DNA from 4 places in the Desulfitobacterium dichloroeliminans LMG P-21439 genome. Region 1 is predicted to be linked to each of the others. Evidence: predicted binding sites of a transcription regulator. Region 1 holds the regulator's gene; each other region holds the start of a gene.
The links. The regulator CtsR, encoded in region 1, represses protease genes until heat stress. The targets are predictions, from matches to a motif close to AAGGTCAANNAAGGTCAAAT.

Region 1 (7,537 bases):
GAGGGTTTCTTAGGACACTGCGCAAGCTTTCTCTTAAGAACCTCATAAAGGGGACCGACTTTTTCTCAGGTGTGTTGATCTGTTCTTGTGAGGTGATTTTACTAGTTGCCACGACTTGCAAGGAAGCTTTCTTTAACTCTTTTTGGGCAGGATCTCCAAGCTTGGGCTTAGCATCTCGTACTCCCCAAAGAACTAAGAGGGCAAGCACCAGAGAGACGGCCGCCATCCAATAAAAGACATTTCGCCAGCCAAAGGCCATGGACACAAATGTCAGTGGGTAGAGAGCGAGTAAAGAGCCAAAGTTTCCAAAGAAGGAGGTAAGCCCCGAAAGGGCTGAGAAACGTGAGAGGGGAAACCAAGTGGCTTGAATCTTAAAGATCGAGACGATGATGACCGAGGAGCCGATGCCGACTAAAAAGCGCGAGAGATAGGCAATCTCTAGACTATGAGCTAAACCAAAGAGAATGCTTCCTGCTGCGGTAATCAAGAGCCCGCAGAAGTTGAGTTTGCGAACGCCGATGCGGTCGACTAGGATCCCTACGGGAATCTGCATCAGGGCATAGGCGTAGTAGTTCATAGCGGTCAGGTTCCCCAGAGTTAAGGCATTCATGGGGATCTCTTGGGTCAGCTGATCAGCGACTGAACCCACCGATAATCGATGAAAGAAGACAGTAATAAAGGCTATGACTAAGATGCTCCAACTGCTCCAGCCATAGCGTGATGTTTTTAAAGCGAACTGCAAGTTCTCCACTTCTTTCTGTTTGTTAAACGAGATATTTGTAGGGCTATGAGCGGATATCTATCAATGAGTGTTCCAAATTATTATTATAAGTTGCTTTTTGAAAAATAACTACTTAAAATTAGACACAAGAAAGAATTCCTGAGTAGGAGTCTTTCAATAGAAGGGGGGATTATCTATGTACAAAAGAATACTCGTCCCAACCGATGCCTCAGAGTTTTCGGTGCGCGCTTATAAGACAGCCCTTGAACTTGCTAAACAATTTGGAGCAGAAGTTATTCTCATGCATGTTACTTATACACCACAGGCCCTTTGGGGATATACCGTATCCTATGGATTTACCATGTCTCAAGAAGATATTTTGAAAAATGCTGAATTAGCCTTGGAGGCTACCCTTGCGGGGATTGATAAAGGAGATGTACCTGTTCGTACCGTTTTAGAAATCGGCCATCCCGTCATGAAGATCCTCGATCAGATCAAGCAGGATGAGATTGATTTGGTGGTCATCGGTAGTCACGGCTATGGACCGATTACAGGATCTGTCCTGGGTAGCGTCAGTCAGCGCGTTCTACAAAAGGCAACCTGCCCGGTCCTGCTCACAAAATAGGACTTTAGCCCTGCTCTCAGGAGCAGGGTTTTTTTACTTTAATAAAGAATACCCAAAAGTGCAAGATTAACCCAGCAACAGGAGCGAAAGATAGCTATGAAAGAAAAAGAGATTCGGTTGACACCTGAAGAGATTGACTATTTATTAAAAGGAACGATTGATTGGGAGGATCTATCCGCTCGGACGGAACGCCCCTTACGAAGAACAATCGATCTGGCAGTCCCAAAGAACGTGTCCGGCTCTCTAAGTCATGAGGCTTGGGTTAGGAGTGAGCAGAGTGCTCGAGATGATAATGAGCGAGACGACGGGAATGATCAGGATGACGAGGTTGATCAGCTGCCTTTTTGGTCAGGGACAAAAGTGTATATCTTATTATCGGTGATGGGGTGTATTACCTTGGGGACGTGGGTATACTTCGTCTTTGCTTAAGAGGCGAAGACGAAGTTTTTTTATTGATGTGATTTAGGATTCCCAAGTGTTCTCATTTCTTATTTTGTTGCGTTTTTTGGTATGAAGAATGAGGACGAGGGGATTCTGTTAAAGATAGGCTAGAAATTCGTTGAAAAAATCTATGAAAGACTCTTTAGAGTCTTTTCAAAAAGAGCATTTTGAGTTAGAATAATATTAAAGGTCAAAGAAGGTCATAAAGTCAAAGAATGTCATGGTCGAGGGAGTGTCGTATATGGGAAATCTTGCGGACCGTATTGAGATGCATTTGAAGCGAATCATTGAGCAATCGACAGAGGGTTTTATCACCCTCCAAAGAGGGATACTTGCTGAGGAATTCTCCTGCGCTCCATCTCAAATCAATTATGTACTGGAAACTCGCTTTTCTATAGATCGAGGTTATTTGGTGGAGAGCCGTCGGGGTGGTGGTGGCTATCTAAGGATTGTTCGCTTGAGCTTTAGTGATGATGAGGAATTCCAAAGCATTATGAAACAGTTAATCGGCAATCAGTTAACAGAGAACCGAACGAATGATCTCCTGCAACGTCTCTTTGAAGATGAAATTGTCACGCGACGAGAAGAAGAAATTATCAAGACGATTCTCCATCGAGACAGCTTGGGAGCGGAAAATATCAAAACCAATAGTCTTCGGGCCCATATCATGAAGAGAATCCTGCTGACCTTAGGTCGCGAGGATTTGCACTGAGAACAGGAGGGAACCACATGCTATGTCAACATTGTCAGCAAAGAGAGGCAAATGTCCAAATCACCAAAATAGACAATGGAGAGATGGTCAAACTTTTTATATGTGATCAATGCGCCAAAAACGCCCCGGAAGTAAGCTTCGTCTTCAACCCGGGAATCATTCCAGATTTTTTGCAGTCGCTCTTTAGTGTGACGACCAACTCTAAAGCCTTGCAGGAAGAAGCCTGTCCGCAATGTGGACGTCGGCTTTCTGAAATCACCCAAGCCGGTAAGCTGGGTTGCAGTGGCTGCTATGATAAATTCCAGTCGGAGCTGGAGCCCATCCTGAGGAAAATCCACGGGGGTGGCTACCATGTAGGTAAGATTCCTGCTCGCAAAGGAGCGTCCCTCCGGGAAAAAATGGAGGTCAAAAAACTTAAGGAAAAGCTTCAGCAACTCATTCGCAATGAAGAATTTGAAGCAGCTGCGACGGTTCGCGATCAAATCCGTGAACTCGAGCAGAAGCTGGGGGAGTGAGACGATGGAGAGAAAAGAACACTTGTTAAAACACAGTGAATGGATGAAGGAAAGGCCGGATATGCCTGTGGTCTTGAGCAGCCGAATTCGTCTAGCCCGTAATCTGGAGGGAGTTCCTTTCCCTTTGGGACTTTCTCAGGAAGCCTCTCAAGAGATTGAGGAGAAGCTTTCTCAGCAACTAGAAAAGTTGGCGATTGATGGTCAGAAGCTTACCTATTATTCGATTAAGGATTTGACCGCGATTGAGCAATATGTCCTTATCGAAAAGCATTTAATCAGTCCGGCCCTTGTGAGTGCAAGAGGAGCTCGGGGGGTAGCCATAAATCCCGATCATCGAGTTTCGGTGATGGTGAATGAAGAGGATCATCTCAGAATTCAGATCCTCCTTCCGGGGAATCAGTTAGAAGAGGCCTTTCGCATGGCGAATACCCTAGATGATGAGTTGGAACATCGCTTAGATCTGGCTTATCGAGAAAACCAAGGGTATCTGACCGCTTGCCCCACGAATGTCGGAACAGGCATGCGGGCCTCGGTGATGGTCCATATACCAGCACTTGTCATGACCCATCGGGTCCAGCAATTACTGGGAGCCCTTAATCATCTGGGTTTAGCGGTGCGGGGGCTTTACGGAGAAGGTTCTCAAGCCTTTGGGCATATCTATCAGGTATCCAATCAGATAACGTTGGGCAAGAGTGAAGAGGATACCCTGACCCATCTGGAAGCTGTGACTCGTCAGATCGTTGAGCAAGAAGTTCATGCTCGGGAGGGCTTGGGCCGAGAGGCTCGACTCACTCTTGAAGATAAAGTCTGGAGAGCAAGGGGTACGCTAGAAAATGCCAGACTACTCAAATCGGAGGATGCTCTACAAAGCTTATCCCTAGATCGGCTGGGGGTAGACATGGGTATACTTCCTCCCCACCAGCGTAGCTTTAGCACCTTGCTAGTCGAGACCCTGCCTGCTTCCTTGCAATATATTTTAGAAAAAGAACTCACCCCGGAGCAACGGGATGAGCAGCGGGCCAACTTTGTGCGCATGGCCATGAGTGAAGTGAAAGAGACCAATAAGGAAGGTGGAAACCAAAATGAATGAAAAATTTACCGAAAAGGCATTAAAAGCTCTGCAGCTTGCTGCAGATGAGGCTCAACGCATGGGCTCTAATGTCATTGGGACAGAGCACCTTCTACTCGGCTTAGTCGATGAAGGTGAAGGAATTGCAGCTAAGTCGCTGCTGGGAATAGGGGTAACGCCGGAAAAGATTCGGGAGCAAATTGGAAATTTAACCGGTATTGGAGAGCCATATGCCGGCGAGGTTAGTCTCACTCCCCGGGTGAAACGGATTTTAGAATTAGCTAACGAAGAAGCTCGCCGTCATGGGGTGACTTATGTAGGTACAGAGCATCTCCTGCTCGGCCTCTTAATGGAAGGTGAAGGAGTCGCCGCACGAGTCCTCCGTAATCTTGGGGTGAGCCCGGAGAGAATTTGGAAGCAAGTGGTTCAGCTGTTGGGCGGACAGCCTGATGATACGCCGATGCCGAACGGTGCCCCTGCAAATGTTAATGCAAAGAATCCCGGACCCTCGAACACACCGGCCTTGAACGAGTTCGGCCGCGACCTGACTCAACAGGCTCGGGATGGGAAGTTGGATCCGGTGGTTGGCCGCGAGGATGAGATTGAGCGGGTAGTTCAAGTGCTCAGTCGTCGGACCAAAAATAACCCGGTTTTGATCGGTGAACCGGGGGTGGGTAAAACTGCCATTGCGGAAGGCTTGGCCCAACGGATCATCTCTAATAAAGTACCTGAGACCTTAGCGGGCAAACGGGTGGTCACTCTGGATCTTTCCGCTGTGGTCGCCGGCAGTAAATATCGTGGAGAATTTGAAGAACGCCTCAAGAAAGTCATGGAAGAAATCCGGGTGGATGGCAAGATTATCGTCTTCATTGATGAGCTCCATACCCTAATCGGTGCCGGAGCAGCGGAGGGGGCTATCGATGCCGCTAATATCCTGAAACCGGCGTTAGCTCGTGGCGAACTGCAATGCATCGGCGCCACAACCTTAGATGAATACCGAAAATATATTGAAAAGGATCCGGCCCTCGAGCGGCGGTTCCAACCTATTAAGGTGGGTGAACCTACTGTTGAGCAGGCGATTCAAATCCTCTATGGTCTGCGGGATCGCTATGAAGCCCATCACCGGACGAAGATTACCGATGAAGCGATTGAAGCTGCGGTGAAGATGTCCGATCGCTATATCTCTGATCGTTTCCTGCCGGATAAGGCCATTGACTTGATGGATGAAGCGGCTTCTCGGGTGCGTTTGACAGCCTTTACAGCGCCTCCGGATCTCCAATCCTTAGAAGAAAAGATTGAAGCTCTCAAGAGTGAAAAGGAAGCGGCGGTATCCAGTCAGGAATTTGAAAAGGCTGCGAAATTCCGCGATGAAGAACACAAGCTTCGGGAAGAGCTTGCCCAACTGCGCAATTCTTGGGAAAGTAAGCGGGATGTTAGCGAAAGCCAAGTGGTTGCCGATGACATCGCTCAGATCGTCGCAAGCTGGACAGGAATTCCCGTAAAGAAGCTGGCTCAAGAAGAAAGTGAACGACTTCTTCGCCTTGAAGACACCCTCCATCAACGGGTGGTCGGACAAGAGGACGCTGTAAAAGCTGTGTCCCGGGCTGTACGTCGGGCCAGAGCAGGCCTGAAAGACCCCAAACGTCCCGTGGGCTCCTTTATCTTCTTAGGACCGACTGGGGTAGGGAAGACCGAGCTTGCTCGTGCCTTGGCTGAAGCGTTATTTGGTGAGGAAGATGCACTGGTACGCATCGATATGTCCGAGTATATGGAAAAGCATGCAGTATCCCGCCTGGTGGGAGCGCCTCCCGGCTATATCGGCCATGATGAAGGGGGTCAGCTCACTGAAGCAATCCGCCGTAAACCCTATAGTGTCATTTTATTGGATGAGATTGAAAAGGCTCACCCTGAGGTTTTCAATATCTTACTGCAAGTCTTAGAGGATGGCCGTCTGACCGATACCAAGGGCAGAACCGTAGATTTCCGCAATGCAGTCATTATTATGACCTCCAATGTGGGTGCTTCCATGATGAAGAAGGAAGCTATGGGCTTTGCTAACCGCCGCGATGAAACGACAGAATATAAGAATATGAGTGCGCGGGTCATGGAAGATTTGAAAAAGACCTTCCGTCCGGAATTCCTTAACCGGGTTGATGAGACTGTGGTCTTCCACTCACTGCAAAGTGAAGGCTTGTTGAAGATTACCGAGATCCTGATGAAGCAAGTCAGCACCCGCCTGAAGGAACAGGACTATGATCTGCAAGTGGAGAAGAGTGCTCTTGAGCTTATCGCTAAGGAGGGCAATGACCCAACCTACGGTGCCCGTCCTCTCCGTCGAGCTATTCAACGCTTGATTGAAGACGGTTTGTCAGAAAAAATCCTCCTCGGCGAGTTTAAACCCGGAGACAAGATCAAGGTGACGGCTGAAGAGGATAAAATTAAATTCTCCGGCGTAAAGGCTCGCAAAAGCAAGAAGGCTGTGACTTCTGAAAAATAATTCTCCATGAAATTTATCACTTCAATTATTAGCACTTAAATTTTGGTACTGGATAAGAGTTATGGTAAAATAAAAATATGCTATTCTAGGCTAGCCTAATTTCAGGGTTAGCCTAGAACTTTCTGCTGATGAACTATCGAATACTTAGTTAAAATTGGTACTTGGACTTAAAACTCGATGACCAAACGTATTGACCTATGAAGGCAAGGCTGAGGTGATCGGTGGCTAGAGAAAGGCGGACGCTCATTTGGCGAAGATAAAGACGCGGTTTTTTTGTCAAGCCTGCGGGCAAGAAAGCGCTCGTTGGTTAGGTAAATGTCCAGGCTGTGGGGAATGGAATACCTTAGTGGAGGAGATTTTGGAGCGTTCCCCCTCTAAACGCACTTCCACAGGGGTTAGGGCGACGCCGTTGACCGAGATTAAGCTTCAGGAAGAAGAAAGAGTAAGCTCCGGTTGCCAAGAGCTGAACAGAGTCTTAGGAGGAGGCATTGTGCCGGGTTCCTTCGTTCTTTTAGGTGGGGAACCGGGGATTGGTAAATCTACCCTACTTCTGCAAACAGCCGGGTTGTTGGCAAAAAAGATGGATGTCCTCTATATTTCCGGAGAAGAATCGGAAAAGCAGATCAAACTGCGAGCAGAACGTTTAGGAATTACTGAATCCCACTTGCATATTCTGACGGAGACCCGACTCGATGTAATTAGGGATGTAGCTATAGCTATGAAGCCGGGGCTCTTGATTGTGGATTCTATTCAGACCATGGTCTTGGAAGAACTGCAGGCAGCAGCAGGGAGTGTGAGTCAGGTCCGTGAGGGTGCTGCCTTCCTCATGCGCTTAGCCAAAGAGGAGGAAATCCCCATCTTTTTGGTGGGTCATGTAACAAAAGAAGGAGCCATTGCCGGACCTCGGGTCTTGGAGCATATTGTAGATACGGTTCTCTATTTTGAAGGGGATCGCCA
Region 2 (7,537 bases), 1.5 Mb from region 1:
AGTGGTGGATACCAAAACACTCTCCATGGGTCTAGGAATTTCAGTGATAGAAGCGGCACGGGAGAGGCGCCGTTCCATGGATTTCGACAAAGTGGTAGCTGCCGCCAAAAAAACGGTAAAGGGAATTAAGGCTTACTATGTTCTTTCGACCCTAGAGTATTTGAAAAAAGGTGGTCGAATTGGCTATGTAGCGGGTACCATTGGTGAATTACTTCATCTTAAACCGATTATTTCTATTAATGAAGAAGGTAAATATTTTACCTTCGCCAAAGTACGTGGAAGAGAGCAATCCTTAAGACGATTGAAAGAGGTTCTTTTAGACCATTTAAAGGAGAGTTTAGCCAGTGTTGCTATCGTTCATGGTGGCTCAGAAGCTGAAGCTCGAGATTTGGAAAAAGTAGCACGTGAGCACCCCAATACTAAAGATCTCTATTTTGGCCAGATTAGTCCTGCCTTAGGGGTTCATACCGGACCTGGGTTAGTAGGGCTTATCGTATATCCCGTTTCTCAAAAGTGACAGACCAAGAACAAAAAAGCTTACAGATCATTCTGTGAGCTTCTTTTAACTATTAGTGCACTAATACTTATTGATTTATAACTGCCCTATATTATTGAAGTAATTATTTTACTGAAGTCATAATATAAGCGAAGGAGTATGTGTCTATGTTTCAAGAACGGTATCAATTTTGGTTAAATGACCCCTATTTTGATGAAGTGACACGTTCGGAAGTTGCAAGTTTAAGTGATCTTAAAGAGATCGAGGATCGTTTCTATACCGATTTGGAATTTGGAACCGGGGGACTCCGTGGAATTCTCGGTGCAGGTACTAATCGCATGAATATCTATGTGATACGCAAAGCCACTCAAGGGTTGGCAGATTTAATTCTCGAGGGAGGGGAAGAAAGTAAAAACCGCGGAGTAGTTATTGCATATGATTCACGGTGCCTGTCTGATCGATTTGCACAAGAAGCAGCTTTGATTCTTGCTGGTAACGGGATAAAGGCCTATCTATTTAACGGACTTCGCCCAACTCCGGAGCTTTCTTTTGCAGTCCGCCATTTACATGCTCAAGCAGGAATTGTCATCACTGCCAGTCACAACCCAAAAGAGTATAACGGTTATAAAGTATATTGGGAGGATGGAGGGCAAGTCCCTCCGGATCGTGCTGATCAAATCCTTCATTGTATTAAAGTTCATGAACATTGGAATGACATTCACCCTCTTCCAGAAAAGGAAGCCCGGAAAAGGGGACTTCTCATTGACTTGGGGGAAGAAATGGATTCCGCATATTTAAAGAGAGTTAAAGAATTAGCATTATACCCAGACCTTGCTCAAGAAAAAGGAAGTAAGCTATCGATCGTCTATACCCCCTTGCATGGAGCTGGAAATATGTTGGTAAGGCGCATTTTAACAGAAATGGGTTATTCAGTATTCACTGTTCCCGAACAGGAAAATCCTGACTCAGAATTTCCTACGGTTCCTTATCCTAATCCGGAAATTTCTTCTACTTTTGATTTAGCTCGAAAATATGGAAAAGCTCAGGATGCTCAACTACTGATAGCCACCGATCCAGACGCAGACCGTCTTGGCATGGTCATTCGCACCCCTTCAGGGGATTATCAACAGCTCACCGGAAATCAAATAGGCATTCTTTTAACCTATTACCTCATAACTCAGAAGAGGAGATTAGGTATTCTACCGAAGAATGCAGTGATTATCAAAACAATTGCTTCCACAGATCTTGCTGACCTAATGGTTAAGGACTTAGGGGTCCAGATCGAAAATGTTCTCACAGGATTTAAGTTTATTGCCGAGAAAGAGCAGGAAATGGAAGATCTAGGAATTGGGGATTTTCAATTTGGGTTTGAGGAGAGTTATGGGTATCTGGCAGGGCATTTCGTTCGCGATAAAGATGCCGTTATCGCTTCCTTACTACTCTGTGAAGCCGCTCTCTATTATCAAGAAACTGAAGGTCGTTCCTTACTTGAAATCCTCGAGGAAATATACAGGCGCTATGGTTATTTTGTCGATGATCAAATCTCCATGACCTTACATGGCAAAGAAGGCAAAGAGAAAATGAAGCGCATGATGACTACCCTTCGTGAGACGACGGTAGACTCATTCGGAGGTTTACTTATCGAACGAATCGATGATTATGAACTGAGAAAAGGAAAAAGAATCATTTCTCCTCAGGAAAATTATTTACTGTCACTTCCTCAATCCAACGTGATCCGCTATTCTTTTCAGGGGGGTGGATTTGTCATGGCCCGACCCTCAGGTACGGAGCCTAAAATAAAGTTCTATTTCAATATCAGAGATGCTAATCCCCTAGAGCTTCAAAACACTCTTGAGCGAGTAAAGACTGATTTACTAAAGCTTGTTGCTGATTAAGTGATGATTAGCTCTCCCGTCCAACCCCTAAGTTAAGCATGCTTAACGTAGGGGTTTTTATACAAAAAGAATATCTGACCTTTATTGACCTTTGATTGGGTTATGCTTATAATAGAGTTATAAAGTTATAGAGTTTTATCGAATAATTGCTTATTGATAAAGGAGTGATCACCATGTCTTTTGATACCAATCGCTTTACGCAAAAATCTCAAGAAGCTATCATACAAGCTCAAACTATGGCGGAGCGGAATGGCAACGGTCAAGTAGAGCCTGAACATTTACTCTTGGCTCTTCTTGAACAGGGAGAGGGAGTGGTCCCTCAAGTTTTAACAAAACTAAACATCCCCGTGGGAGTATTGGCTCAAAAAGTACGTCAGGATATACAACGATTTCCGCGGATGACGGGAACCTCCGTCCAATTGACCATTTCATCGCGCCTGCGAACTGTTCTGGTCTCCGCTCACGATGAAATGGAGACGTTTAAAGATGAATATGTTAGCACAGAGCATCTTCTCTTGGCTATCCTTGAAAAAGGGGAAGGAGGAGCCGAGAAGCTTTTAAAGCAAGAGGGACTCAATCGCGAGAAGCTCCTGCAAGTTCTGCGGGAGATCCGAGGAACTCAACGCGTTACCAGCCAGACGCCTGAAGGAACCTTTCAGGCCCTCGAACAATACGGTCGTAATCTAGTGGAGCAAGCGCGTCGAGGAAAATTAGACCCTGTTATTGGACGGGATGAAGAAATCCGGCGGGTGATTCAGATACTTTCACGACGAACCAAAAATAACCCTGTTCTTATTGGAGAACCTGGGGTTGGAAAAACTGCGATTGTGGAAGGTTTGTCCCAACGCATTGTTAGAGGAGACGTTCCCGAATCGGTTAAGGATAAGAAGGTAATCAACTTAGATATGGGATTGCTTATCGCCGGAGCCAAATATCGGGGTGAATTTGAAGAACGACTCAAAGCAGTTCTCAAGGAAGTCCAAGAGCGCGAAGATATTATCCTGTTCATCGATGAGCTTCATACGGTCGTCGGGGCCGGTGCGGCTGAGGGGGCAATGGATGCCAGCAACATGCTCAAGCCCATGTTAGCTCGGGGGGAGCTACATATGGTTGGTGCCACAACCTTAGAAGAATATCGCAAGTATATTGAAAAAGATGCAGCATTAGAACGGCGTTTCCAACCGGTTATGGTGGGAGCCCCCAGTGTCGAGGATACCATCTCTATATTGCGCGGTCTCAAAGAACGTTATGAAACTCACCATGGGGTAAGGATAACTGATGGTGCCATCATTTCAGCGGCTATTCTTTCTGATCGGTATATCAGTGATCGATTTTTACCCGATAAGGCTATTGACCTTGTGGATGAAGCTGCGGCTCGGTTGCGGATGGAAATCACCAGTGATCCCTATGAATTAGATCAAATCAAACGCCGTGTTCTACAGCTAGAAATTGAGCGTGAGGCTTTAAAGAAGGAAAAGGACGATGGGAGTAAGGATCGTCTTGCTAAAATTGAAGAAGATTTAGCGAATCTCAAAGAAGAAAGAGGTGCCTTAGAGGCCCAACTTCAAGGGGAAAGGGAAGTTCTCACGAATATCAATAAATTAAAAGAAGAAATTGATCAAACTCGCACAAAAATGGAGCAAGCTCAACAAACCTATGATTATAATAAAGCCGCTGAACTTCAATACGGTATATTACCTAAATTGGAGAAGGATTTGAATACCCTAGAAGAGCAGCTACAAACACGCAAAAATACTTTATTAAAGCAAGAAGTTGGGGAAGAGGATATCGCAGAGGTGGTTGCCAAATGGACACAAGTTCCTGTAACTAAGCTCCTCGAAAGTGAAATGGATAAACTGGTTCATATGGAAGAGAGGATACATGAGCGTGTCATCGGTCAGGAGGAGGCCGTCAAAGCTGTAGCTGACGCTGTACGCAGAGCTCGTGCCGGACTTCAAGATCCCAATCGTCCTTTAGGCTCCTTCTTATTCCTAGGGCCAACTGGGGTAGGGAAGACCGAGTTGGCCAAGGCTCTCGCCGAATTTCTCTTTGATGATGATCAAGGAATTGTCCGGATTGATATGTCGGAATACATGGAGAAACATACGGTAGCTCGATTAATTGGAGCTCCTCCTGGCTATGTGGGTTACGAGGAAGGAGGTCAGTTAACCGAAGCGGTAAGACGGAAGCCCTACAGTGTAGTACTATTCGATGAAGTTGAAAAGGCACACGGTGATGTATTTAATGTGCTTCTCCAACTGCTTGATGATGGTCGCTTAACCGATGGACAAGGACGTGTTGTCAACTTCAAAAATACCGTGGTCATTTTGACGAGCAATATTGCCAGCCCGTTGATACAAGAAATGACTGCTTCAGGCGCCTCCCAAGAAGTGTTGCGTTCCAAAGTTTCCGAAGAATTAAAACACTTTTTCCGTCCAGAATTTTTAAATAGATTGGATGAGATGATCGTGTTTCATCCTCTTGGTCAGGAGCATATTCGTTCTATCGTTCAAATTCAATTAGATCTGCTACGTAAGTATCTGGCTCCACGAAAAATTACCCTGAATCTTTCCGATGCTGCACAGAACATCATTGTTCAACAGGGGTATGATCCAATCTATGGGGCTAGGCCACTCAAGCGTGTTATTCAGCATAATTTACAAAATCCACTGGCGATGCGAATCCTTCAGGGAACAATTCACGAAGGTGCTCACGTCATGGTTGATGTTAACTCTCGAGGAGAATTAGATTTTAACACCCAATACAGTCTATAGTGCTCATCAATACAATTAGACCTCCTTATAGCGAAGATTCATTTACTATAAGGAGGTCATTCTTTTTAGTTGCCTGCCTTGTAGGGCTTGCGAGGAACCTCTCTTGCATCCTTATGGATAAAACTATAAACTAGAGATAGGTTAGGCTTGTTCATTGCCGTGATCATGATTCAACGATTAGTATTCCCCCAAAAAAACAATAAGAAAGAAGCTCAGGAAAAATGAAAAAGTGGTTGTTATTGACCAATGTAACGACAGAAATAGAGGCAGATATTGTCATCGCTCTCCTTGAACAAGAAGAAATCCCTGCCCGGAAGGCCTTCCCGGGAAGTGGCAATCTAAAAGCTACCTATGGCTTAATCAATGGTGTCGAGATTTATGTTCCCGAGGACTGGATGGAGCAAGCTAAGGAGATACTTAGTGCCGATCAGCAAAGCTCTGCATGGGAAGCTGACCAGAAAAATGGTGATTCATGAGCGTTGTTTAAACTACTCGACCCAGACAAGAATTTATCAATGGTGCATTCTAGGCTGATACGCAATAAGAAAAGAATCCCCCGAAAATAGGGGATTCTTTTCTTATTAGTTTATCCTGCGACTTGCCGTTCACGATACGCAGTAACTTTACGTCGTATCCTTTGAATAGCGTTATCTAAGGATTTCGGGTTTAAACCGAGATGCTGCGTAATTTCACGCTGTTTCATACCTATAAGATAATGGCAGCGAAAGACCTTAAGCTCTAATTCAGAAAACCCACTCATGAGTTCCTGTAAAAAAAGTCTTGTCTCATCCAGAGCGATGATTTTCGTCTCAGGGTCATCATCATTGGTCACAAAATCGATGAAGCTATCCACTTTATTATCACTTAACTCATTATTCAATGAAAACGCTTCGTTGAGGTTTATGTGTTTTTGCCTATTATGGGCTCGTAGGCTGTCGATGAGCTTCCTCTTAATAACCATGCGCACAAAATGAAGAAAAGGTATATCGCAATCTGAATCATAAGAATTAATCGCTTTATAGATAGCAATTCGTCCTTCTTGAAGTAAGTCCTCGTATTCAGCTCGATGAAGAAAAAACTTATAAGCTATTTTTCGAATTTCGGGTTCATAGTGCTCAATAATCCAATTTAGTGAATCTTGATTTCCAGAGCGCGCTGCTTCAAGATGGTCATCGATGTTAGCTAGAATTAGATTGTTTGAAGTCACAACGCTCATCTCCTCATCAAAGATTTAGACTCAATCATAAGTCTAGATACTTAGCGGTCCTTTGACAAGGTACACATTTTGGACAGTTATCCAATTCGTACTAATTTTTAACCAAAGCCTACCAAAAATTATTTAATCATTTTTAATAAATTGACTGTTTCAATGGCTGTAACGGCAGCATCATAGCCTTTATTTCCAGCTTTTGAGCCAGATCTTTCAATAGCTTGTTCAATCGTGTCGGTAGTTAATACACCAAAAACCACAGGGAGCTTGGTCTCTAAACCGACCTGAGCGACTCCTTTGCTGACTTCGGCACTAACGAAATCAAAATGAGGGGTAGCTCCACGGATCACTGCTCCTAAGCAAATGACAGCATCGTATTTCTTGGATTCAGCCATTTTTAGCGCAACTAAAGGGATTTCATAGGCTCCCGGAACCCAAGCAATATCAATATCTTCCTCAGCAGCGCCATGACGTTTTAGTCCGTCGAGAGCTCCGCCAACTAATTTATTCGTGATAAATTCATTAAATCGAGCAGCAACAATTCCAAATTTTAATCCTTCTACAACCAGTTTACCTTCATAAGTCATCATAGTTTTTCATCCTTTCTTAATTGACAATTTAATCGTATAAAAAATTAGCGAACCCCAGGTAAAAAGTGTCCCATTTTGGTTTTTTTGGTATGCATGTAATACTCGTTTTCAGGCTTCACAGGCATTTCCATGGGAACACGTTCAATGATTTCCAGTCCATATCCTTCCAAACCGACAATTTTACGGGGATTGTTAGTCATTAAGCGCACACTTTGAATTCCCAAATCGACAAGGATTTGAGCTCCCACCCCATAGTCTCTCAGGTCGGCAGGGAAGCCTAAGGCAAGATTAGCTTCTACGGTATCTTTTCCTTCTTCCTGTAGCTTATATGCCTTGAGCTTATTTAATAAGCCGATTCCACGACCTTCTTGGCGCATATAGAGCAATACGCCCCGGCCTTCTTTTTCTATAAGTTCAATTGCCGCTGCTAATTGGTCCCCACAGTCACAGCGACGGGAATGAAACACATCCCCGGTTAAGCACTCAGAATGGACGCGAACCAGTACGGGTTCTCCGTTTTGTACATCGCCCTTGACCAAGGCTACATGCTCTTGTCCATCGAGCAGACTCCG
Region 3 (7,537 bases), 740 kb from region 1:
CTTCGGTGGTACTCTCTCCGGAGAGCACGGGATCGGCATGGCTAAAGCTAAATTTTTACCATTAGAGTTTGGGGAAGCTGGAGTAAAACTCCTCCGGGATATAAAAGAAGCCTGCGACCCAGATTATCGTATCAACCCTGGCAAAATGGTGAGGAGGGACTAAGGTGAGTATATTCAGTTCACTTGACTCCATCCAAGACGAATTAAGTAAATGTATGAAATGCGGAAACTGTCAAGAGGTTTGCCCTATCTATAAAGAAAACCGCCGCGAAGTCTCGGTGGCCCGGGGTAAAATCAGCTTGATTCAGATGGTCATGAGTGGCGAAGTTGATCTCACGGAAGGAATCGCTGATCGTTTATCCCTCTGTACCACCTGTATGGCGTGCAATAAGATTTGTCCTTGTGGAGTCCGTTTTGACAAAATTATTTTGGCCGCTCGGGCCGAAGCTGTTCGTAAAAAGGGCTTACATCCGATTAAGAAAATTGCTTTCAACACGATCAAAGCCTATCGACTCTTTGACTTTGGCATGAAAGTTGGCAGTACCTTCCAAGGGCTAGTTATGAAACGTGTCCATGGCAGCGATAAAGGCGCGCGTCTGCGCATCAATATCGGTCTTGGTAAAGAAAATATCTTGCCGAATCTGGCACCTCGTCCCTTAAAAGATGAACTGCCTGAAGTCACTAAAGTCGAAAACCCCAAAATGAGGGTAGGTTACTATATTGGCTGCATGACCAACTATTTCTATACCGATATGGGTAAAGCGGTTGTCGCAGTCCTCAAAGAAAACGACTGTGAAATCGTCGTTCCTAAGGATCAAGGCTGTTGCGGAACTCCTGCTGCCGTCAATGGCGATGTGGAGTCAGCTAAGGAATGCGGGCGACGCAACCTGCGAGCTTTCGAGAAACTGAATCCCGACGTCATCATCTCCAACTGTTCATCCTGCGGCGAAGCTTGGAAACACACTTTCCCACAGCTTTTCGACGATGAGCCGGAAATGAAAGCCTTAGCCGACAAATGGGCAGCACGGACCTATGATATCGCTGAATTCCTCATTCATAAGGTACCCTTCAAAAAAGAAGGTCTGGGACCTGTGAAGCGTAAAGTAACCTATCACGATCCTTGTCACTTAAACCGTGGACAAGGAATCAATAAAGAACCCCGTGATATCCTCAGATCCATTCCCGATCTTGAATTTATTGAAATGAAGAAACCAGATCGTTGCTGTGGAATGGCCGGATCCTTCTACTTGGTGCACCCGGATCTGTCCGGTCAGATCGGCGAAAAGAAAACCGCGGATATTGCGCAAACTCATGCCGATACCGTAGTCACCGGTTGTCCCGCGTGTCGCTTACAGCTGACCAGCGGCGTCATGAACGCAGGCATAACTGAAAATGTCATGCATACCGTGCAAATCCTCGCTGAATCCTATGAAGCAGGAAAAAGATAAGCACCTAACCATAACATGTGCAAACAAGGAAATGGCTAAGCAATCCTGAGCGAAGAAAGAGCAGTGCAAACGCAAGTTTGCACTGCTCCATTTATGTGAATTACACACCTACCCCCATAAAATAACAAAGTATTGCTAATTAAGAGGAAAAACTCTTATTCTTGTAGAAATAAAGCAATTATGATTTTATGAGCTGGTTGTAGTTTTATTTTACATACTGGTAATACTATGAAGGAGTGAAGACATGGATTTAACAGCGGTTATCGCTAATGAAATTGTTGACTTTATTTATGAGCAATGTGGGTATCATAGTATTGTCTGTGATAAATCAGCGCGGATTATTGGTGATTCGGCGAAGACACGACTTGGTGTGGCTCATAGCGGAAGTCAAAGAATTCTTACGAGCAACCAAGAGGTAGCTGTCATTACTGCCGAAGATGCTGAGAAATCCGGGGGAACCATGAAGGAAGGCTACAGCCTTGCCATCAAGGTGAATAGAGAGAAGATAGGTAGTTTCGGTATTGCCGGCCCCTTAGCCATTGTTACACCCATCGCTAAGGTCGCTGCAGGAATGGTCATTAAGACCCTCAGAGAAGATGAAGTCAAACAAACCCTTCGCGATCAAGTCCATAGTCTGACCGCTGCCTTGGGTCAAGCTGCGACAGCTATTGAGGAAATGGTCGCTTCTTCACAGGAAGTGGCCTCCATCAGCCAATCTGTCTCCACGAAAGCTCAGCAGGGATATGAACAGGTTAAAGCAACGGAAGAGATTCTGGAATTTATCCGCCGCGTATCCAAGCAGACGAACCTTCTCGGCTTGAATGCGGCCATTGAAGCTTCCCGAGCGGGAGAACACGGACGAGGCTTCCAAGTCGTAGCGGGAGAGGTCCGCAAGCTGGCCGAAGACAGCAACCGTTCAGCTAATGATATCCAGATGCTTCTTCAGAACTTCCAAGATACCATCGAGTCAGTCACCGAGGGCGTGACCGAGAGCGGCAAAATCAACCTCGAGCAAGCCAAACATACTCAAGACATTTCGGAAATGGTCGAAGGAGTTAAAAAGGTGGGGCAGCAATTGACACAGTTAGCCGATGCTCTATAAACTCATTATGATTAATAATTTGTCGGTATTTTTTATTTGACCTTATTTGACCTTTATACTAAAATAAGAATATCAGGACAGGATAGACTGAGACAAAAAAATCGGATAAAGAATACAAGGGGGATTCATAATGAGCTATTTGGTACCTATGGTTATTGAACAAACCAATCGTGGAGAGCGTTCCTACGATATTTATTCCCGGCTGCTTAAGGATCGGATTATCTTTTTGGGTGGACCGGTCAGCGACGATGTGGCCAATGTGATTGTCGCTCAACTGCTGTTCTTAGAAGCTGAAGATCCGGAAAAGGATATTTTCTTATACATTAATAGTCCCGGTGGATCCATCTCAGCCGGCATGGCTATTTATGATACCATGCAATACATTCGTCCGGATGTGCATACCATCTGCGTCGGATTGGCAGCCAGTATGGGAGCCTTCCTCTTAACAGCCGGAGCAAAAGGAAAACGGACAGCACTTCCCAATGCAGAAATACTCATCCATCAGCCATTGATTGGTGGCGGGGGCATTTCCGGTCAAGCTACCGAAATCGAAATTCATGCCAAGCATTTACTCCGTATCAAAGAACGGATGAATCGCATTTTGGCTGAACGTACGGGCCAAGCGTTCGAACAGATTGAAGCGGATACAGACCGTGATCGCTACATGACCGCTGAAGAAGCGAAGACCTACGGTCTTATCGATGAAGTCTTGGAAAAACCGCTACAAGCAAAAAAATAAGGAATTGGGGACTGGTTTTGAACGAGGAAGTCGTCAAAGAAACCGGTCCCTATCTTTATCCGACGACTATAGGGAATAGGGTATTCGCTAAGGAACGACTGGAAAAGATATACAAGGCATTATAATATAGTTATACTATACATAACCTTATCTATTTAGAGAGCTTCGTCTTAGGAAGGATTAGAGGGGATTGAGTATGCGAAGAATCAAGAAGGCCATCATTCCGGCAGCAGGGTTAGGCACACGTTTTTTGCCAGCAACGAAGGCTCAACCCAAAGAGATGCTGCCTATCGTGGATAAACCAACTATTCAATACATCGTTGAAGAAGCTGTTAATTCAGGAATCGAAGATATTATTATCGTCACCGGACGCAATAAGAGGGCCATTGAGGATCATTTCGACCGTTCTATTGAGCTAGAGACCTTTTTGCAAAAGAGCGATAAAAACGAGCTCTTAGGCATGGTCCAAGATATCGCGCAACTGGTGGATATCTACTATGTGCGTCAAAAAGAAGCCTTGGGTCTAGGTCATGCAATCTACAGTGCGAGGAAATTCATCGGGGATGAACCCTTCGCGGTGCTCCTAGGTGATGATATCATCCATTCGGAAGTGCCCTGTCTGAAACAAATGATCCAAGTTTACGAACGACATGGTGCCAGCATTGTAGGAGTACAGCAAGTCCCCCTTGAAGATACCTCAAAGTACGGGATTGTTGACGCCGTTCCTTTTGACGAGAGTCTTTATCGGGCCCTGGATTTGGTGGAAAAACCCCGCCCTGAAGATGCCCCGAGCTCCCGCCTAGCCATTATGGGCCGCTACATCCTTAACCCCGAGATTTTTGACATCCTCGAGAACGTCGCTCCCGGCAAGGGGGGAGAAATTCAACTGACCGATGGACTAAAGGAACTGGCGAAATCCCAAGAGATTCTTGCCTATCAATTCGATGGCCAGCGCTACGATGTGGGAGACAAGCTAGGCTTCGTTCAAGCCACCATCGAATATGCCCTCCGTCGGGAGGATCTCTCCGAACCCCTCATGCACTACCTGAAACAGCTTATCAAGTAAAGAAGTGAAGCAAGGGGACAGGTCCCTGTTTTCATTAGAGAACGGGTGCCTGTCTTTTTATTTTTCATCTGGGGTTTGCTGTTATTATTTCGCGAATGTTTGTATCAAAGAGTAAACTCCTGACAGATCGGACAAGCTGAGGGCGGAAAAAGGGTAGAGACATGCAGGAAAAGCGACAGGTTTTCCTCCTAAAAATTGGTAATATATTAGAGAGCTATTGATTACTTGATAAAGGAGGGAGATTCATGGAGTTCGACAAAAAGAAGGTCCTATCTCTGGCGGGAACCCTCGTATTGGCCGGTGCGGTGGTTGTCGGCGGGATCTATGGACCGAGTGCCTGGAAGGTCTTTATGAATAAGGCAGCGCCTGAAAGAGACTCTGTCGTTATTCAGACACCACCTGTTGAAGGCGCGAACCCTCAGGATCCCAGTACAACTGAGAGTCCACCCGGGGAAACCTCTGGGGTAAGCCCTGCAGTCACTGTGACTGATCCACCGGGAATTAATGCCACTCCACAGGGAGATGTCTCAGGGCCACAGAAATATAAAGAGCCCGATACAAAGGACATCAATTTAGCCCCATCTGTCGCCGGCTTTTTTAGCGAGAATGGTTTGAGTCAAGATGCCCAAAATCTTGTGTTTGGTGCGGCTTGGAATATCCATCAATATGTGGATGGATATTTATACGGACCGAATTCCGGTCCGCAGATGAACGAAGATGACATTAAACGCTACATCGTTTTCCACAAATCACTGTGGGATCAACGACTAAAGAACGAACCGAATCAAGCGGCACAATTTAAAGAATACGTGAGTGCCTTATTGAATCGTGGCGCTGATGCGTTTAATGCGAAAGACAAAGTCCGCATCGAGCAATTCCATCAGGAGCTTCATGATTTGGACGCTCATCTCTTGCGTGATGATCAAAGTGCGAAGATTTACGGGGCCACCCCATTTGCTACGAAACGGTAGAGTATTCAGCTTTTATAACAGCTACAGGAACGAGATGCACTATAGTTAAAGCAAGGATTAGGATAGCAAACGCGGCTGAGTTTCCACGAAGGTTTGAATGCAACACCGTGACGGGCAGAGGACCGTTCGATTCACTGGAGAGCAATTATGCATGAGATAGAGATCAATTTAAGGGGACGACTGACAACTGAATATTGCTTGAGAAGTACGGGAAACGTATGAAGGGAACCCTATACGGGTTACGGCGCTCAGATTAATTCTGATTAAATTGATACTGAGCCTATTCTAAAAGTAACGGCCTACGCACCAGCCGGCGTGAAGAACAGGCGAAAAAACGTGTGCGAAAAATCGATGGAGTCGGGTGAGGGCGGCTTTAAGCGCTTAAAGCCGAGAGTCTCAAAATGACAGAGAGGTTGAAGCGGTGAAGTAGATTCGCTTCAGGTGAAGCTATGATAAATGCGCGCTTTAATGAAAAAGATCTGACCAGCGGGGTCAGATCTTTTTTTGTGTATTCGCTTTTCAGCCATGCGTGAAGTAGCGTCTTTTGGTTGACGAATAACCAAAGATAAGGTAAACTAATATTAGAGTATTAGATAATTATCTAAACATCTAACTAGACTAAATAAAGGGGGGATTCCATGTCTCCACTCAATGAGACGTTTAAGGCACTCTCGGATAAGACGCGACGTCAGATTCTCAAGCTTTTGCATGCCAGAGATTTGAACGCAGGAGAAATAGCCGATCACTTTGACATGACCAAGCCCAGCATATCTCATCATTTGAATATGTTGAAGCAAGCGGATCTTATCAGTGATCGTAGGCAAGGACAAACGATCGTCTATACCTTGAATACCTCCGTATTTGAGGGGATTATGGGCTGGTTTTTAGAATTTACTGGGAAGCAGCCCGATGAGCTGGATTTTCATCAAGCTGAGGAAGATTCTGAGGAAGCACCACCAAAGACGAATAAAAGCAAATAATCAGGCTAAGAATTAAAAAGAACTCGTTAAGATAGTAACCTACCCTATTATACAGAGGAGGAAAACCTGTGGAAAATATCAATCAAAACAGAGGCGGTAGAATTGCAAAAATCCTATCCGGCCTTTTTGTGCTCATAAATATCATTGTCGGTGTATGGGCCCACCCCAAGTTGCCGGATCAAGTCCCCTCCCATTGGAACATCCAAGGGCAGGTGGATGGATATACAAACGCTTTTTGGGGAGCCTATCTCTTTCCGCTGCTGATCTTGGGAGTTTATCTTCTGTTCTGGGCACTCCCCAAGATTGATCCGAAACGGGCTAATTACCAACAGATGGGCCGAGTCTTTTGGATTGTCGGTCTAACCTTGGTCGTGTTCCTATCCTTCATGTACTGGGGAACCATCGCTATAGCTCTGGGTTACCTCGAAACCTTACCCCGGTGGTATTTCTCCGGCATTGGCGTCCTCTTCATCCTTATGGGGAATTATTTCGGGAAGATCAAGTACAACTATACCTTTGGCATTCGGACCCCTTGGACCTTAGCCAATGAAGAAGTCTGGTTAAAAACCCATCGTTTTGCTGGACCCATCTGGATTGTGGGCGGAATCATCATGTGTCTGACAGGATTTGCGCCGCCAAGCTGGACGGCCACCCTCTTTGGAATCGTTATGGCTCTCATAGCAATCGTACCCATGGCCTATTCCTATATAGTCCACAGAAAAATAGTAGGATAGCAACAATCAAGTGAAGCAAGGGGTCAGGTTCAAGAAAAAAATTAGGGGCTTGTGTCTAAAATCTCTTTTCCCTGGTCAAGCTATGAGTAGAATCCAGGAAAAGGAGATTTTATTTATGCGTAAGATGTATGTATTGATTGGCTCAATAGCACTTGGGGTCGGTTTAGTGATCGGGATCGTGGGCTACGCACTGGCGACGACACCGGCTGATGGCAATCCACGACTTGCTTTCTGGGAGAATAAAGATCTTGAACCCGCCGACCTCATCAATCCTTCAGAGCTAGGGGTGATGGCGCCAGGCGATACAGGGTATCCACTCGATCCCAACGACCCGGTAGCGACGGGCGGGATGTTGTCAGCTGATCCTGAACTAGAGAATCTTGATCCAACGGAGGTTGTTGATACCCATGACCCCAACACCCCCAACACCCCCAACACCCCCAACACGACGAGTACTCCCAAGAATATACCCACTGAATTAGCAGAACTCATTATTT
Region 4 (7,537 bases), 1.5 Mb from region 1:
CATATTCATGGGCACAGTCCTCGCACATCGGGAAATCTTTCATGGTTGTCTGGATACGATCATAAGGAACATCCTCAATGATGGTGTAACGAGGTCCACAATTTGTACAATTGGTAAACGGGTAGTTATGACGTCTGTTTTTGAGATCCCTAAGATCACTAAAGCAATCGGCACAGGTCGCAATGTCCGGTGAAATTAAAACATCAGCCAGACCATCATCCTCACTCTGAAGAATTTCAAAAGTCTCATAATAACAAAACACTGCTTCTTCACATTCGGCTTGAGTGATTTTCGCTACAGGAGGAGTTTCACTGAGTAGACGGGTATAGAAAATATCAACTTGTAATCCCTCGGCATGTATCCCTACCCCATGACTAGAATTATTAACCCACCCCTTAATCCCCATCTCTAGTGCTAAACGATAGACATAGGGCCTAAACCCAACGCCTTGGACGATGCCATTGAGATGGATAGAATAAGCTCTTTTCATAACGAATTACCCGCTTTCTTTCGAGCCCAACCATGTAAATACATTCTACACTCGGAAGTGGTATTAAGTAAATAATTTTAATATTCAAAAATTTTAAAAAGGACTGGTAAACACTTGCGTAATAGGTTACAATCTAATTGTGGAATGCACTTACTATCACAATTAAGTGAAACTTAATAGTTTAAGTTTATCATTTCACTCCTCCTCAATCTAACCCCTCTGCTCTATGCCCAGCAACTTGTTGGGCTTTTTTTATTTAGAATTTTCTAAGATCTTTACGAATAGAACTTCTACATTCGGTTATGTTAATAATGAATCTTGAATATTTCCCAGATAGTTGATCTGCATGACAATCATGACGGCCATCATGATTATCATGGCAATGAAGTGACTTTCAAATGAGAGCACTTACCTAGAAGAGGCTGATGCAAAGCGTTTGTGGACTATGCATCGGCCCCTTTTTGTGAGTACCGGATATGCGACAAAAATAATCTCCCTACTGAAGAATTATCCTTCAATAGGGAGATATTTATATTCTTCTTATGCTTTTACTTTAGCTCTTTACTTTGCTGCATCCGGCAGTAGCTTGGTAATCAGATCGATAGCCTCTTGATTGGTAATCTCAATCTCTGGTGTCTTAGGTTTATCACCTAGCTTATCATAAGGGAGAGCGCCAAAGCTGTGATCCTTAGTAAAGTGTCCTCGAGCATCTGTGGGATTCTTCCACATCATCTTGTCAAGATCAAAGGATTTCCCTTCATGGCACTGAGCACAGATAGCTTGGGGTTTATCAGCTTTGAGTAATTGACCGCTGGCATTCGCCTTATGGGATTCGTGACAGGTCAAACAGGTCATCGAAGTACTTTGCCCATGCTTGCTGGCAAAATAATTTCGTGTTCCATAGTGGGTGTTAGCTGTCCATACCCCATCCTTATTCTTACTTGGATTGCTTTCATGACAGGTATTACATGCGTTGACAGCAGTCTTTGGATCCATGGTTCCTTTCTTGGTAGTGGCACTTACGTGATTTCCACCGGGGCCATGACAGGACTCACAGGATACCCCATAGTCTTTAGAATTCACTTCAATACCTGGGGCGTGACAATTGCCGCAGGTGAAGCTTTCAGCTGTATAATCAGGCTTACCATCCTTATCCACATCAGTACCTTTAGCCGGCTTGATGACATATTTTTCTCCTGACTTCTCCAGGGCAGCTACACGGTAAACCTTCTCACTAAACCCTTCGGGAGCTTTAGCAATGACGTAATGATCCATCATTACCCCATAGACCAGATCCTTATTGGCTAGATCAAGGTTCCCAGTCTTATCCGTAGCCTTCGGATCAAAGAGCTTTATTTCTCCTGCTGGCTGGGTTAAAGAATAATCTGTGAGGGGCGTAAAGGCTTTCGCGTGTTGCGATTTAGCAAAGTTGCCATGGTATTCCGAGTGACAGCCTTTGCAGCTTTCGCTACCCACATATTGAGCTTCAGCTGGTGGTTTCACAGGCTGATCTGTGGCAGTACCTGTGGGTGGCGGGGTTTGATTCTGCGTTTTGCAACCAACGAGTACCGTGATAACCAGTGCAATCAATGCTAGTCCGAGTATTATTTTCTTGGATTTCAAACTACCTTCCTCCTTTAAACGTATTCCTTTTCCTAAAATATAGTTTGATTAAGCATTGTGGTTAGTTTGTGCGTTTTACGTAATCTTATAAATATTTTTTAAAAAAAATAATACCCACACCAACTTTAGGCATGAGTATCGAAATAAAAAATCCCCCCTTCGTGACCAGTTATCTTGTAATACAACCAGTTCACCTAAAAGCGGGAGATTAAGAGCTCCAAGGAGCATAGTTTGTTTCGCTTATTATTCAATTTCATTATCATACAATAGCTGATTTAATAGGCTAAGCTACTTTGGCTGACATCGTTAAATACTTGGTATTCAGAGACCAAAAAAGTTACAAATTTATATTTTTCATTCTGCAAAACGGCATACCTTTCAGCTTCTTGCTTACTGATAAATATTCTGTCCACCGAACTAACAAAGTTAGTATCCATGCTCTTAACTACATAAACCTTCATACCTATCACTCCTCTTCTCTATTTCTTACCCATATTATATTACACATTTTTTCAATACTATGAATATTTCCTCAAACGGATGAAATTTGAGCTTTTCAGGTTCGAAATGAGGGGTGAACGGTTAGTATTAGGGGAACTCCTACTTTACGGAGTTCCCCTAAGCTCAAGGTTCCAAGGCTTTTTCAAATACATTGCGGACGATATCCTTTGTAGCAGCTCCCTCATGAACCTTTATTCCATTAACAAAATATGTTGGAACATAATAGTAGGAATACTGCCTTGATATCTCCGGGTGAAGTTGTTCGTCAACGATAGTAAACGCTACCCTATCATAATGGACATTTTCAGCCTTGAGCTCTTCCATCCAACGAAGCGCTTCTTTGCAATACGGACAGGATTCCAAAACAAACATCGTAACTGGTTTCATCGACTTCACGGCCCTTCACTTTCAAATGAATTGTGGATTATTAGATACCTCAACCTCATCATTATCTATAGCCAATATTCCCTCATCAAGGATTAATTATGATATCGTTCGGCAAGAGCACGAAGATCATCCATCTCGTCTGCACTCATCTCCCTAGGAAGAACAATGGAGATTTGCGCATAAAGATCCCCGGCTTGATCAGGATTCTCTAAGCGAGGCATTCCTTTCCCTTTAAGGCGCAATTTTGCCTTCGCTTGAATTTTTGGAGGGATTTTCATAAGCACTTCTCCAGCCAAAGTTATGATACTCACCTCGCCTCCCAACGCTGCTTTGTAGAAATCAACAGGAACCTCAGTTGTTAAGTCATCTCCTTCGCGGTCGAAGAAAGAATTCTTTTCCACAGTAATCAGAAGATAAAGATCGCCATTGGCTCCACCACCATACCCGGCTCCGCCCTGCCCTGCTAATCTCACTTTCGACCCTGTACGCACTCCTTTGGGTATCTTCGCCTGAATTCGTTTATCGTCAAAGTCAATAAGCCGAGTCGTCCCTTGATACGCCTCCTCAAGGGTTACACTAACTTCCAATTCCAAGTCTCGACCTACTTGTGCACGGGCTGCGCGGTTGCTTCGTGATTGACCAAAAGGATCTCCCCCACCAAAGATCGTTGAGAAAAAATCCGAAAAATCTCCAGCACCTGAGAAACCACCACTAAATCCCCGATCACCAAATCCCCTGTCTCCAAAGATTTCGGCAAATTCTTCAGGAGTCATCGTCCTAGTCTGAGTTCCCTCACCAGGTCGAGCTTGCCAGCGATTCCAATCAAATTCGCCCCTACCCCCACGCTTCTTCCAAGCATCATAGTTTTGTTTTAACTCATCGTATTTACTGCGTTTTTCAGGATCGCTGATGGCCTGATATGCCTCAGTGACTTCTTTGAACTTTTCTTCTGCCTCTTTATTGTCTGGGTTGACATCCGGATGATATTTTTTAGCCAATTTTTGATAGGCCTTTTTAATAACCTTGTCCTCCGCATCGCTGGATACACCAAGAATAGCATAATAATCTTTAAAATCCATAAGTCACCCCTCATCTCCATAATTGAAAAATAATTTGTTAGATACGTTTGCGCTTACTCAATTCGCAACGTATCATTGGTTATATTATAGATTTTTTTCTCACAAAGGTCAATAATGGTCAGATTTTTCCCCAAACTGTGTGCGAGCCTTGACGGTCTCCACAGAATTCCACAAAAAGTTTTCACCAGTGAAAAAAATAGAGTAGGGAAACCACTTTCATGGCTCCCCCCTCATCAAACCGCACGTGCCCTACTATGGCATACGGCTTACCAATTAACTTTTGTCGTTGATTTAGGTATATGATGCAATACGCCAAGCATAGTGCATTTTGCGAACAAGGTCAAGAGTGTAACATCTTGACCTCTTTCTTTTGCTCGTTGGACTGTTCTATCTTGATTCTCCTTAGCTTTTCGGGTCATCTTTTGAATATACTGTTCAATGGTATACCCGAATTGCATGCTGTAATGCAGCCAATGTGCTGGTACTAATCCTATACGAGCAAAGAATTCGTTATTCCATTTAACCTTCATGACGTGACCTTTTCTCTGGTTTGGATGGTGATGCAACATTGCCACTCTTGTTCTTTGGCGTGTGTAGTCATCTTTATCTAGGCTTTAATTCTACCGGCCCTAACACCCGAAATATAGTCCATGCAAAAATCATCTTGACCGGCTAAGGCCTCTGTTGCAGCCAATAAGGACATCATATTTTGATCTAAAGGATCAAGAATATAAGTGTCCGCTCCCTTTATTGCGCTCACAACAGCAAAGACACGATTTATCAGCTTTCGTTCTGGGAGACCATGAGATATGTTGGACAATCCAGCAATGATGTGGATATCCGGATATTTTAAATGGAGTTGCTCTGTGCTTTGCAAAACCTCCAACCCATATTGATTATTTACACAGATGGGTTTGACGACAGGATCCAAATAGATATCACTATCAGCAACCCCGGCTTCGCGCAGACCGCTAACAAGTTTTTCTGCTACGGCAAGCCTCTTTTCAACGGTATTGGGCATTCCCGAATTATCCATGCATAGAGCCACTACTTTGGGTTTGTACTTAATAATGAGAGGAAGGACTGCTTCCCATCTTTTTTTCTCTGCGGAAATTGAATTAATCATCCCTTGTTGACGGAAACGTGATAATCCTGCTTCAAGCGCTTGAGGATTAGGACTGTCGATACAAAGAGGGATGTCTACAACCTCTTGAATTAGATCGACAAGCCAAATCATATCGGCTACTTCGTCTCCACCGTGGGCAGTGATTATGTAAATGAAGTTCGCCCCCGCCTCAGCTTGACGTCTGGCAATGTCTTGTAAATACCCTTGATCTCTTTGTTCAATAGCAAGAGCGATCGCCTTCCGTGTGGAGTTGATGAGTTCTCCCACAATAATCAAAAGCCACTAACCTCCTTTCCCTTCCAACCCAAATCTTTTATCTTTAAATTGTATTTGAATTATGAGATTCGACTTACCACAGTTTCCCTTGCTGATTCCTAGTAGTTAGAAGGGACATCCCAAGTATACTAGGGATGCCCCATTTTATTTAGATCCCAATTAGTACATTATACTTGGTAAATAAGTGATTATTTGAGGGAAGATACAGAGGAGAATGATTGCCAAGATTTGCAGCCCTAAGAAGGGGAAAGTAGCGCTATACACTTCTGAGATATTGATATTCTCTTTGGCAACTCCCTTTAGGTAAAAGGCCGCATAGGCAAAGGGCGGTGACAAGTAGGAAGCTTGAATAAGCACTGCAAACATAATGGCAAACCATATCGGATCAAAGCCAAGAGCATAAACAATCGGGGTAAAGACGGGAATGCCGATCAACAACACGCCGTAGGAATCGATAAACATACCCATAATGAGTAGAATAATAGCAACTACAGCAAAGATTACCCATCTACTTACATCTAAGCTGGTGACGAAGTTGGTAATTACTTGTGCTCCGCCTAAGCCGAGGAATACTGCTGTGAACATGGAAGCAGCGAGAATAATCCACATGATCATGGCGTTGGTCTTCATGGTCTCAAAGCATGCCTCTTGGATCATCTTCCAGTTTAAACGTTTATAGGCAAGAGCAATGAACATAGATCCTACACAACCCAAGGCTGCCGCCTCTGTCGGAGTAGCTACTCCTTTTAAAATTGAGCCAAGCACCAAGACGATCAAGCCTAGGGTAGGTACAATAGTTTTAAGGATTAAGATAAGCTTATCGCGAGTGGAATATTTATCTGCCTCCTCTTTAGAAATCGGCGGCCCCATCTCGGGATTAATTAAGGTACGGATAACGATATAGGCCAAGTACAATCCTGACAAGAGAAGTCCTGCTCCTATGCCCCCTGCAAAAAGTTTGCCGATAGAAATCTGAGCTTGAGCTCCATAGATGACGAGGATAATACTTGGAGGAATGATTGTTCCCAAACAACCAGCCGCCATAATCGTTCCAAAGGAGAGCTTGCGGTTGTATTTATACCGCATCATGGTCGGTAAAGCCAGCATGGTCATCATGGTGATGGAGGCACCGATAATTCCGGTAGCCGCCGCTAACAGGGTACAAATAACAACAGTTCCAATGGCTAATCCCCCACGAATCCGGCCAAAGATAATATACATAGATTCAAACATATCATCGGCGGCACCGGACCGTTCGAGGATACAACCCATGAAGATAAAGAGAATACAGCTTACATAGCTAACATTAGAACCAACATTTAAAATGGTACGATTAAACAAGTTCAAGACACCTGGATTATCCCACATAGTAAATCCGAAGATAACTGCAAGACCCCCAAGAGTAAAGGTGAGGGGATAACCCAGCAACAATACGACTAAGAACCCCATGGCAACGATAATTAATGCTGTTTCTGGCGTCATACCTCTTCTCCTTTCACCACATAGATGATATCCCTAAGCAGTTTGGCTATACCTTGGAGAGCCAGGAGAAAAAAACTCAGTGCAAATATTGTCTTTGATGGGGCGATAGGAGGTCCCCACATGGAGAAAGTTCTTTCATCAATCGACCAGGCAAAAAATGCATTCTGGGTAGTTTTCCATAAAAGCACTCCCACAAACGGAGTAAAAATAAAACCGAAGAAAACGATGTCAATAATAGCTTGCCACTTCTTTGAGAGTCTGCCATAGATAATATCTGTACGTACATGCTTGCCTTCTTTTAAAACCCAAGCTACCCCAACCATCCAGCTTACGCCGGTAAGCATGGTCGCTAATTCCCAACTCCAGTCGGTGGGGGATTTTAAGATATATCTGCGAACAACTTCGAAAGCCTGAAGAGCAACAATTAGCAAAACAATGTAGCTAAAGGATTTTGCTGTAAATTCGCTAATTTTATCAATGCCCTTCAAGACTTTGGCTAGTTTTTGTACCATAACTTTCCCCTCCTCATACGGTGTATACAAAGGCTACCGGAGGGCAGCCTTTGTATACACC

Region 2: clpB (ATP-dependent chaperone ClpB) is a predicted target of CtsR. The motif match lies at 2,464-2,483, and genes of this name have one in related genera.
Region 3: clpP (ATP-dependent Clp endopeptidase proteolytic subunit ClpP) is a predicted target of CtsR. The motif match lies at 2,585-2,604, and genes of this name have one in related genera.
Region 4: DESDI_RS12250 (DnaJ C-terminal domain-containing protein) is a predicted target of CtsR. The motif match lies at 4,185-4,204, and genes of this name have one in related genera.

Annotation. Positions count from the first base shown of each region.
Region 1 covers NC_019903.1:424,264-431,800, forward strand. Annotated here, with positions in the region: gene DESDI_RS01910 (MFS transporter) at 1-742, opposite strand, end outside; gene DESDI_RS01915 (universal stress protein) at 918-1,346, shown strand; gene DESDI_RS01920 (hypothetical protein) at 1,443-1,775, shown strand; gene DESDI_RS01925 (CtsR family transcriptional regulator) at 2,029-2,499, shown strand; gene DESDI_RS01930 (UvrB/UvrC motif-containing protein) at 2,517-3,014, shown strand; gene DESDI_RS01935 (protein arginine kinase) at 3,019-4,104, shown strand; gene DESDI_RS01940 (ATP-dependent Clp protease ATP-binding subunit) at 4,097-6,580, shown strand; gene radA (DNA repair protein RadA) at 6,828-7,537, shown strand, end outside.
Region 2 covers NC_019903.1:1,964,793-1,972,329, reverse strand. Annotated here, with positions in the region: gene DESDI_RS09370 (DegV family protein) at 1-517, shown strand, start outside; gene DESDI_RS09365 (phospho-sugar mutase) at 664-2,391, shown strand; gene clpB (ATP-dependent chaperone ClpB) at 2,565-5,165, shown strand; gene DESDI_RS09355 (putative signal transducing protein) at 5,387-5,641, shown strand; gene DESDI_RS09350 (sigma-70 family RNA polymerase sigma factor) at 5,752-6,381, opposite strand; gene ribH (6,7-dimethyl-8-ribityllumazine synthase) at 6,501-6,965, opposite strand; gene DESDI_RS09340 (bifunctional 3,4-dihydroxy-2-butanone-4-phosphate synthase/GTP cyclohydrolase II) at 7,010-7,537, opposite strand, start outside.
Region 3 covers NC_019903.1:3,305,893-3,313,429, reverse strand. Annotated here, with positions in the region: gene DESDI_RS15740 (FAD-linked oxidase C-terminal domain-containing protein) at 1-163, shown strand, start outside; gene DESDI_RS15735 ((Fe-S)-binding protein) at 165-1,448, shown strand; gene DESDI_RS15730 (sugar diacid recognition domain-containing protein) at 1,693-2,550, shown strand; gene clpP (ATP-dependent Clp endopeptidase proteolytic subunit ClpP) at 2,681-3,289, shown strand; gene galU (UTP--glucose-1-phosphate uridylyltransferase GalU) at 3,486-4,355, shown strand; gene DESDI_RS15715 (hypothetical protein) at 4,601-5,326, shown strand; gene DESDI_RS15710 (autorepressor SdpR family transcription factor) at 5,965-6,306, shown strand; gene DESDI_RS15705 (SdpI family protein) at 6,375-7,040, shown strand; gene DESDI_RS15700 (hypothetical protein) at 7,156-7,537, shown strand, end outside.
Region 4 covers NC_019903.1:2,571,417-2,578,953, forward strand. Annotated here, with positions in the region: gene hypF (carbamoyltransferase HypF) at 1-490, opposite strand, end outside; gene DESDI_RS12235 (cytochrome c3 family protein) at 1,052-2,113, opposite strand; gene DESDI_RS12240 (hypothetical protein) at 2,389-2,574, opposite strand; gene DESDI_RS12245 (glutaredoxin family protein) at 2,738-3,001, opposite strand; gene DESDI_RS12250 (DnaJ C-terminal domain-containing protein) at 3,094-4,080, opposite strand; gene DESDI_RS12255 (hypothetical protein) at 4,347-4,610, opposite strand; gene DESDI_RS12260 (methyltetrahydrofolate cobalamin methyltransferase) at 4,688-5,482, opposite strand; gene DESDI_RS12265 (TRAP transporter large permease) at 5,642-6,964, opposite strand; gene DESDI_RS12270 (TRAP transporter small permease subunit) at 6,961-7,476, opposite strand.